Regions from separate parts of the Trueperella pecoris genome, predicted to be linked through region 1. Evidence: riboswitches for the same ligand, from Rfam matches in the RefSeq annotation. Region 1 holds a riboswitch; the other holds the start of a gene.
What was found. Region 1 has a riboswitch for thiamine pyrophosphate ahead of HLG82_RS08915 (thiamine ABC transporter substrate-binding protein). Riboswitches for the same ligand answer to the same signal wherever they lie in the genome.

Region 1 (5,087 bases):
TCCCGTGGGCACGTCCAGGCTCACATGGTCCACCGCATGGACGGGCGGCTCGGCGTAGCTGAGGTCGATATTCTCCAGCGTCAGCATGATTTCTCCTTAAAATGCGCCCCGAGCGCCACGCGGGCGGAGCACATCAGTGACGAACATGAGCGTGCCAGTCAGGCCCGCGAGGATCACCGAGCCGGCGAGTGCCATCCCATAATTATCCACGCCCGGCCGGCCAAGAAGCTTGGAAATCAGCACGGGAAGAGTCTGGTAATCGGGGCTGGCCAGGAATGAGGTCGCACCAAACTCACCCAGGGAAATCGCAAAAGCAAAACCGAACGCAACCCCCAGACCGCGGGCCATGATCGGAAGGTCGATCGTCGCCATGACCCGCGCCGGGCTCGCACCGAGCGTCGCAGCAGCCTCACGCATCCTCGGGTCAATCGCACGCAAAATCGGCACAAGCGAGCGCACCACCAGCGGCAACGCCACCACGGCTTGGGCCAGCGGGACGATCACGCCCACCGGCAGCGACTGCACCCGGCCCCACGTAACCAAAAAACCGAAGCCCACCGTCACCGCACTGATTCCCAGCGGCAACAGCACGACTCCGTCAAGAACCCGTTGGCCCGCGCGCGCGAGAGGCATGCGCGGGCGGCGCGACAAAGCCAAGGCGAGAATCACGCCAACAGCCAGGGCAACCACGGCGGCATCCAAGGCGATGCGGGCCGAATGATCGAGCGCATCAAGGACCGAGGTGCCCCCAGAAAAGCCCGCCCCCGGCCGACCTAGCGCGAGGTAATTGTGGAACGTCCACTCACCGCCCGAACGCAGCGACCCCACCACCAAGGCCACCATCGGAGCCGCAAGAAAAAGCAAAGAACCGGCGGTGATCACCAACGCCGGGATCGCCTCGCGCGTCACGCGCTGCGGGCGGTGAACCGACACCGACAGCGCCCGCTCCGTCCGCGACGAAAGCGCCGTCGACACCACGAGGGCAAAAACAACAATGACGAGCTGAAGGATCGACAACACGGCGGCATGATCCAAGTTCAGGTACGACGTCGTTTGCACATAAATCTCAGACTCAAGCGTGCCATAACCCGGACGCCCCAAGGTCTGCACAATGCCGAAACTCGTGGCACAAAACAAGAAAACAAGGCCGCCACCAGCCGCAATAGAAGGGCCCAGCTGTGGCAACGTCACCGTGAAGAAGGCGCGCGCCGGACTCGCTCCCAGCGTCCGGGCCGCCGCCGTCAAATCCGCGATCCCCGCCCACATCGAGCCAACGGTTCGCACAATCACCGCATAATTGAAGAAGACCATGGCCAGGACGACCGCCGTCGTCGACTGATCAAAGCCCAAGAAACCCAACGGACCCGACGGGTCAAACAAGGCGCGGAAAGCCACACCCACCACCACGGTCGGCAACGCAAACGGGGCAGTCGCAAACGCCCGCATGAACCTGCGCCCCGGCAGACGCAGGCGATACAAAACATAGGCCCCCGGGATACCAAGGACGAGCGAACCCATCGTCGCCACCACCGCCATCCCCAGCGTCTGGCCCACAATCCGCCACGTCCGGCCGCTACCCAACACCTCCCAGGCCACCGGCGCGCTCGACATGCCCAAGCCCAGCATCCTGCCCACCGGCCAAAGAAAAAAGAGCGCAAGGAAGACCAGCGGCACAGTCAACGCCAATGCCCACCCGGCCACAGTCGGAACAATCTTCCTTGCGCTCATCGAAACCGGCGTCGTTAACGATTCTCGAACAGACCCGACCAGGTCTTCTGCCACGCCTCGCGGTTCTTAGCCACCTTCGCCGGATCCGGAACGATCGAATCGGCCGGGCGCGTCGCGTACTTGGCCCACTCCGCAGGCAACTCCACATCAGCAACCGGGTACATATACATCTTCTCCGGAATATCCTTCTGGACTGTCTCCGACAGCATGAAATCAATGAACTTCCGGGCGCCGTCCTCATTCTTCGCACCCTTAACCACGCCGGCATACTCGGCCTGCGCGACGCACGTACCCGGCACGTTCACAAAAGCGCCCTTCCCGTAGGCTGGCGAAGACGCATAAGACAACACGAGCGGATAGGCACCCTTGCCGTCGGCAGCCGAGAAATCAGTGTAGAAAGCGTCCGACCACGAGTCGACCACCTTCGTGCCATTCTTGAACATATCCGTCCAGTACTGCTGCCAGCCATCACCTAGCTGCTCGATTGATCCCACCAGGAACGCTAGACCCGGGCTGGACACCACCGGGTTGGTCACAACCAAGAGATCCTTGTACTCGGGCTTGGTCAAATCCTTGAACGACGTCGGCAGCTCAAGGTTGTGCTCCTTGAAGTAGGCCGGATCCGCGTTGAGGCACACATCGCCGGCGTCGATCGCCGTCAGCGCACCAATGCGCATCTTCGCACCCGGATCCTTCTCCGGCGTGTAATCCGCGATCACACCTTCATCAAGCGCACGCTGAGCCGAGAAGTTGTCGATGCCGAACACGGCGTCAACAGTCGGATTGTCCTTGTTTAAAATGAGCTGATTGAGCACCATACCCGCGTCGCCCGGAGCCGTGGTTGCCAGCTTCATGCCCGTTTCTTTCTCAAACTTGGCTTTAGCCTCGTCCGAGATCGAAAAAGAATCGTGGGTGAGAACCGTGATCGTGTCACCCGTGGTGAGTTTGGCTTGGTCTACCGCCGAGCACCCGGTCAGCGTGGCAGATAATGTAAGAACGGAGATCAGGCTGAGGGCCTTCTTCATGTTTCCTCCCATATCTTCGGGAGAGCCCGGGCATCATCCGCTGGAAATTCCGCCAGCCTCCACGGCCACCGTCACTTCCAGGGCACACGCCCAGGGAGAGCTCGACTTCCTTCGCCGGTGCTAACCGGAGCAGGTTCGAGGGTCTGCAGCACCTTGCCGCACTCTCAGCGCACACGCGCTCCCCTGTCGTGCTTTAAGAGTAGCAGTTGACTTGCGAACATTCGATGCGGGGAAAACGGGCCGATCTTCGCCCAGGCGAATCCAGGCGAAGACCGGCCCACACGCATCCAATGTCGCGAGGCTAGCCCTCGGCTAGGCTCCGTACCATTCCGCCGCCTTGCGCTTGAGAGCCGTGCTCACAACGGCGGTCACCACGGCGGTGACGGCGGTGAACACAACAAGGTCACGCATTGGCATCTGCATCATCTCGTCTTCGTCAACCGGGCGTTGCTTGCCAAGGCCCTTTTCCCACACCTGGTTTACCACCACATTCGACGCAACCCCGGCCGCGCCCGCGATACCCATCGTGATGAGCTTCCAACCAATGTTCATAATTCCTCCCAAGGATGTTTCTGTCCCATTATCCCAGCGGCCAGCGCGCCTGTCATGACGAAATCACTGCTAGCTTCAGGCAATTGCGAAGGTGCGTGTGGGACGTTGCCGGCCGGGCCCGTTACGCGCGGTCGTCTCCGGACTTCATGTCCTCACCCAGCTCGTCAATGAGCAGCGCCGACTTGTCGATTCGACCCGTCCGATACCCCGCCCGCGACAGCATGTGGGCCGAGATTGGGGAGGTAATGAGCTGAAAACCGATGACGAGCATCATCGTCCAAGTCATCGTCGCGCTTTGGACCATGAGGCACACGCCGAGCATGAGCATGATCAGCGACAGCACCTGCGGCTTGGTGGCCACGTGCTGGCGAGCGAGCAGGTCCGGGTAACGGTAGGCGCCGATAGCGGCGATGAAGGTAAAGATCGATCCGCCCGCGATGAGCGCAACCCCGAGGTAGTCGGCAAGCTGTTCCATTACGGCTCCATCCTTTCTACCGCCGTCGCGCCACCGTGCTTTGGCCCGACCTCAGTGACGTCCTCCGTGTCCACGTCCGTACCGGAGAAATCCACAGCATCCGGATCGTACAAATCACCTGGATCGGAGCTTCTCCCGCCGTTTGTCGGCTCTCCTGGGCCGCCAGCCGGGCTCTCTACTCGGCGCACCCGCCAAACCCTGTGAGATTTCCGCCCAAATCGCCAAGTGTGTTCACCAAAAACCACATTCTCACGACTTTTGGCGGCCGACCCACCCATCCCGCCCTGCAGCGGGGTAATGAAGCGTGCGAGCGTGGCAGATCCGACGAATCCGATGAGGGAAAGCGCAATGAACAAGGCGAGCAGATCCTCGCGGCGCGTGATCGCCGCGAGAACCGCCACTCCTCCGATCAGTATCGAGGTCAGGAAGTCCACGGAGACCATCCGATCCAGCGAGGTCGGCCCCTTGACCAGCCGCACCGTGACCAATAGCGCCGAGACTACCAAGAGGGCGATACATGCACCGAGAACATAGATCACTGTTCCACCTCCGCCTGAAGTGCGTTTCCGGCGATGCGGCGGGTGCGCGCCTGGCGTTCGTCCCGCTTGGCATGCTGCGCCTGAACAACCGCGGCCGATTGAGCGGTGCCGAATTCGCGCGGCGCTCCCGTCGCGGGCGCGTAGGGCACGGGCAGGCGCCCGGCCCGCCTCGAGGAACTAGGCACGTAGCCTGCGTCCACCAGCTCGTCGTGCGAGGCAAACGCGCGCAACACCCGTTCTTCCAGCTCGAGGACGGTGCGGTGGATGCCCTCGATCCCGCCGGCCAGATGCGTGTCGAAGACGTGGACGTAGAGCGTGCCCGTCACGCGATGCGCCTCCACCACCACCGAGCCCGGCACGAGCGCCGTCATTCCCGAGATCATCGCCAGATACACGTCTGAGTGCGATCGCAGGTGGACGCGGATGATTGCGGCTTGGGGCTGGCGGCCGGAGAGGATGAATCGTGCCATTTGGAAGGAGGAGTGGACGATGTCGAACAGGAAATGTGTCATCAGGTGGATGACGGCGATCGGGCGCGACCGCCCGTCGAAGGGCACGTATGGGAATGGCGCGACGGTGGTGACGAAGAGCGCGACGATGATTCCTGAGAGGAACGTGCCGGTGGAGGGGTCTGCCCAGAGGAGGACCCACACGAGCATGAGCCAGGCAAGCATTCCCACCGAAGCGTGGGGGAAGCGCCCGGGGCGGCGCGCCGCCCGGCGGATGGCGCGCGCGGATTTGGTGTTGACGACGCCGTCGGTGGACCTA
Region 2 (5,087 bases), 990 kb from region 1:
GCCATAGTGGTTTCGTTGAATCTCCTGCCGCCGCACCGCTCGCATCGTGTCTGCACGTCATCCATGAAGGCCATGTCTATGCGCGTTGTGCCCCGCCCCTTACACAATGAGCAGGCGCCTTTCCCGTTCGCGCTGAACCAGCTGGCACTCAGACCAGAGATTCTGGAAAAGGCCCCGCGTATCGGGGTGTCGAGTCCCAAGACGGTCAATAGCGAGGAACGGCTGGATGCAGCCAGCGGCATTTGATCGATGACAGCGACTTCGGGGTGCTGCTTTGCCAAGACGGAGGCAAGTGAGCTCTTGCCCGAACCGGCGACGCCGGATATGACAGTGAGCGCGCCGACCGGAAAGCTCACGGAAACGTCTTTGAGGTTGTTGTAGGAGGCGGAGTTGCCGATTAGGACGGCGGTGACGAGCATCTTGCGACGTTCCAGGTCTTCGAGGTCGAGGTCGTGGATCTCGGCGAGGCTGAGGATGTAAAAGACGGACGCTTCGAGATAGGTGACGAGATCAATCATTGCGGCTGAGGTTTGGACGACTCCGTTGGGAATGACGGCCGTAGTTCCCGCGCCGGCGCCGGATGCGGTCACTGCACCTAGATACCACTTGTTGATATAGGAGATGAGGTCTTGGGGAGTCTTGTCTGGGTGGACGCGGCGTAGCCGGGCAATGTTCTCCTTGGCCCGTGGTTGCTGGATGATGAGGGCTTTTTCGAAACTTGTGCAGATGAGGGCGCGCGGATCTACCTTGGTCAGACTCTGCGTGATAGAGATTCTATATGGCACGCCGCGTATCATGCGCAGACAATGCTGCCACTTAGACCGTAGCTCGGTGGGCCAGCCCTCGACCGCGATCCGCGTCCCGTCCTTGATCGCGGCGGTGGTGTTGCCGTCTGGGGTGATGTGCTGGCAGAGGACGTGGTAGGTGGTGGGGCGAACTCGCAAGCCATGTCGAGTCCGGTGAGGGTGTGTATAGCTCAAGCGGCGACGCCGTAGTCAGCTTGGCCTTAGCCGCTCGACTCCGTTCACCAGTGGTAAGATTCGGCGCATGCACGTATCCACGCTTCGCACTGCTACGGCCGATGACACGTCTGCGATGGTTGATTTCGAGGAGATTTGTTGGCGTTGGGCGTATCGCGAGATACTGCCGCAAAATTTCCTCGACTGCCTCTTTGCTCCCGCGTCGAAAGTCGCAATCGCTGGCTACTGGAGAAACATCATCAACAGTGGCGATCCGTTCTGGCTAGCTGAAAACACCACATCGTCAGACTCTCGTGCTTCACGGATCGTCGGGATTGGACTTGCTAACGCTTCACGTGATGACGAGGCTCCCGCTCCCAGTGAACTTTCAGTTCTTTACGTGCATCCCGAGCATCAGCGCCAGGGCATCGGTACGGCACTGCTAGATGCGTGCCTCGGCGATGAATCCGCCTACGTCTGGGTGATCAAGAATAACCTAATCGGCGAAGCCTTTTACCATTCGCATGGCTTTGAACAAGACGGCGTTCAGCGGCTTTTCGACGATGCCACGCCCGGTTGCCATGAAGTGCGAATGGTACGGGCTAGGCCGGAATAGCAAGGGAATCATCTTGCGAACGGGGAAGCATGCCGAATCCATTTGCACCATGCACAAGCTCAAAGCGAGTGGAACAAACTGTGGCCCGCATCCTCGCCGAAGCAATAGAGGCGGACTTACCCTACCGAATCGTAGGGGTAGCTGATCGTCGTCGGTAGTTCCCTGTTCTTCGCGTGTGTTACGATTCGGGCACGGACACGGGGTGCGCCGCAAGGCGCTGAGATTACACCCGTGGAACCTGATCTAGATCGTACTAGCGAAGGGATGTCCTCATGGCACCACTGCATCCTGCTCCCATTCACCCAATCCTCGCCGCACGGCCTGCGCGTGTGCTTTCGATCGCCGGCTCAGATCCGAGTGGCGGAGCCGGAATCCAGGCGGACCTCAAATCCATTACAGCGGCCGGTGGCTACGGGATGGCCGTTATCACGGCCTTGACCGCGCAAAACACTCAGGGTGTGAGTGACGTCCACACGCCCGATCCGGCGTTTCTCACGGCACAGTTGCGAGCTGTCAGCTCCGACGTCGTCATCGATTCCGTTAAAACCGGCATGCTCGCTACGGCTGAGATCATCGCGGCGGTTTCCGATTGGTGCGAGGAAAACTCGCCGAAGGTGCTGGTTGTGGATCCGGTGATGGTGGCAACCTCTGGCGATCGTCTCCTCGATCCCGACGCCGAGGCAGAGATGCGCGCCTTCGCGCGCCGTGCCACCGTCGTCACGCCGAATATTGGTGAGCTTGCGGTGCTCGTGGGCCAGGAGCCAGCCCGCACCGCCGACGTCGCGCTGGCGCAGGCCCGGCGCTGGGCAAGCGAAACGGGAGTCGCCGTGATCGTCAAAACCGGACACCTGACTAACTCGCCTGTCGCAACGAACTACGCCGTGCTCCCAGACGGAACTACCCACGCTGCGCCCGCAGCTCGACTTGCAACGACGAACACCCACGGAACGGGATGCTCGCTCTCCTCGGCGCTCGCCACACGCCTCGGCTCGGGCGATCCGCTCCCGGTCGCCCTGACGTGGGCCACCGATTGGCTCAACGAGGCGATCAACCATGGCGCAGCACTCGAAGTGGGCCAGGGCAACGGCCCTGTGGACCACTCGTACCGTGCACGTCGCCTCGCATCTGCCGCGAACACGCGCCCGTGGTTTGCCCAGCTGCCTTCCGAACTCAACGCTCCCGAGGACTTGCCGCAAACAGCGAACGCGCCGGCGCCGACGGCGTCGCAGGCGGCCGGCCCGTGGACTCGCGCGCTGTGGAACGCGGGCTGGCAGACGTGGGACGCGATCGCGCGCTGCGGCTTCGTGCGTGGCCTCACCGCCGGCTCATTGCCTGAGGAACAGTTCCGTTTCTACCTCGGGCAAGATGCTCTGTACCTTGCGGATTACTCGCGTGCCCTCGCAGCGCTTGGCTCGCGGGCGCTGAACGCCGATGACGGCGTGTTCTGGGCACAATCCGCGATCGGCGCGATCGTGGGGGAGCGTGAGCTCCACACCACCTGGCTTGGTGGCGTGTTCCCGGGTGAGGAAGGCCCTGTGACTAGCCACTACACATCCTTTTTGCTCGCTAGCGTTCTCGGTGAGCAGTACGCGGTGGGCGTTGCGGCTGTGCTGCCCTGCTTCTGGCTATATGCAGAGACCGGCGCGCTCGTTCCCGACGTCGGCGAGGACCATCCATATGCTGCCTGGCTGCGCACCTACGGCGCTCCCGAGTTCGCGGAGGAAGCCGAGCACGCGATCGCGCTGGTGGAACGCGCGATGGAGGCCGCTTCGCCGGCCGACCGCTCCCGAGCGGCTCGTGCGTTCCTTTTCGCATGCCGCCACGAGCTCGAGTTTTTCGAACAGAGCACTCGCCTTGCGTCGGAATCGAGCCAACAGTGAGCGCCGCAGTTTCGCCTGAATTTTGCAACCAGGAGGGCGTTACCGGCGCCACCGGCGTCTGGCTTCCACCCGAGGGCAGGGCTGCCCTACGAGCGGGCGTGATCGGCAACTGGATCGACAACGTTCACGTGTTTCTGCCGCTCACCGCGCTCGCCCCGGCGATTGTGGTGCTCGGCGGGCCTGGAGCGGCCCAAGCGGGCGCGCTGGTGGTGGTTGCGATGTTGCTTGGGCGCCCACTCGGAGGGGTGATCTTCGGGCGGATCGCGGATCGGCTCGGTCGTACGGCTACCACCAGGATTGCGATCGCAGGGACGGCCGCGTGCGCCGCTGGGATTGCGCTCATGCCCACTCACCTCGCGATCGGCGCTGCCGCGCTCGCCGGGGTGTTGGTGCTGCGTTTTGTTGGTGGCGTGTTCGTGGCAGGTGAGTACTCGGCCGCGATTCCGTTGGCGATGGAGTGGACACCGCCGCGCCGACGCGGGTTGATGTCGGGGGTAATTCTGGCGATGGCCCCGCTTGCACAGGCCACGATTGCCTTCGCGACGGCGGCCAGCCTGGCTCTCCTCGGGCGCGAGGCATACGTTGCGTGGGGATGGCGTGCCCTGTTCGGTGTGGGCGTGATGTTCTCACTGGGCATGTTTGCCTACTACTCGCGGCACGTGGTCGACGCTCCCGTGTTCCACCGGCAACGTGCGGCGGGCGAGGCCGCACCTGCCGGCATTCGGGAAGTACTGTTTGGGAGTCATGCCGGCGCATTCTGGCAGGTCTTCACGTTGATGAGCGGACTGTGGGTTCTGACGGCGGTGACGGTGTTGATACTTCCGGGTCGGCTGTCGGCAGACGCAGGGTTCACCGCCACCCAGGCGCCGTTCATTATGGGCGTCGCTTCACTCGCCCAAGCGGTGTTCATGGCAGGTTCCGGGCACGCCTCGTCGCTGGTGGGCCGGCGACGGCTCTTCGTGGCGTGGATGGCAGTTGCGGCGATCGCCGGACCGGCGCTCTGGTTCGCGATCACGAGTGCCACTAGTGTGGCGGGTGCCGCCGCGCTAGCGGCCTGTCTGCAGGTGGTCACAGTCTCGGCCTACGGGCCGGTCTCTGCCTACCTTTCGGAGCGTTTCCCAACTCAGGTGCGTTCCTCCGGTTACGGCATGGGCTATTCGCTCTCGCTGATTGCGCCCGCGCTGTTCCCATTCTATCTGCCGGCTCTGGAGCGTGCACTCGGCCGTGACGGCGCGCCAGTTGCGTTGCTACTGTGTGGTGCGGGTTTGGTCACGTTGGGGGCGGCGCTCGGGCCGCGGCTATCGCCTACCGACGTCGACCACGACATCGACGTCGTTGCCGGCGGCCTGTCCGACGTCGTCCCGGCAGGGAACAGAACTGGGGAAGATACTTGCGTGCGGGAGGCGGCTACGTGAACGGCGTGATCACGGCGGTGCGCGAGCGTGCGCCGTTGGTGCATTGCCTGACGGCGACGGTGTCGATGGGGATCGTGGCCGACGGTCTTCTCGCCGCCGGCGCGCGGCCCATGATGACCGAAACTGAAGCCGAGGCGCCAGTGATCGTGTCAGCCGCCGACGTTCTCTCGATCAATCTCGGTACGCTCTCCACCGACGGCGCTGCGGGCATCCCAGC

Region 2: another riboswitch for thiamine pyrophosphate. It lies ahead of HLG82_RS03045 (bifunctional hydroxymethylpyrimidine kinase/phosphomethylpyrimidine kinase); the one in region 1 lies ahead of HLG82_RS08915 (thiamine ABC transporter substrate-binding protein).

The regions. Positions count from the first base shown of each region.
Region 1 covers NZ_CP053291.1:1,936,517-1,941,603, forward strand. The annotation lists gene HLG82_RS08905 (ABC transporter ATP-binding protein) at 1-87, opposite strand, end outside; gene HLG82_RS08910 (ABC transporter permease) at 97-1,782, opposite strand; gene HLG82_RS08915 (thiamine ABC transporter substrate-binding protein) at 1,743-2,753, opposite strand; TPP riboswitch at 2,843-2,948, opposite strand; gene HLG82_RS08920 (DUF4235 domain-containing protein) at 3,066-3,305, opposite strand; gene mnhG (monovalent cation/H(+) antiporter subunit G) at 3,427-3,780, opposite strand; gene HLG82_RS08930 (MrpF/PhaF family protein) at 3,780-4,319, opposite strand; gene HLG82_RS08935 (Na+/H+ antiporter subunit E) at 4,316-5,087, opposite strand, start outside.
Region 2 covers NZ_CP053291.1:641,243-646,329, forward strand. The annotation lists gene HLG82_RS10410 (excinuclease ABC subunit UvrA) at 1-944, opposite strand, end outside; gene HLG82_RS03040 (GNAT family N-acetyltransferase) at 1,048-1,575, shown strand; TPP riboswitch at 1,764-1,857, shown strand; gene HLG82_RS03045 (bifunctional hydroxymethylpyrimidine kinase/phosphomethylpyrimidine kinase) at 1,848-3,455, shown strand; gene HLG82_RS03050 (MFS transporter) at 3,452-4,870, shown strand; gene thiM (hydroxyethylthiazole kinase) at 4,867-5,087, shown strand, end outside.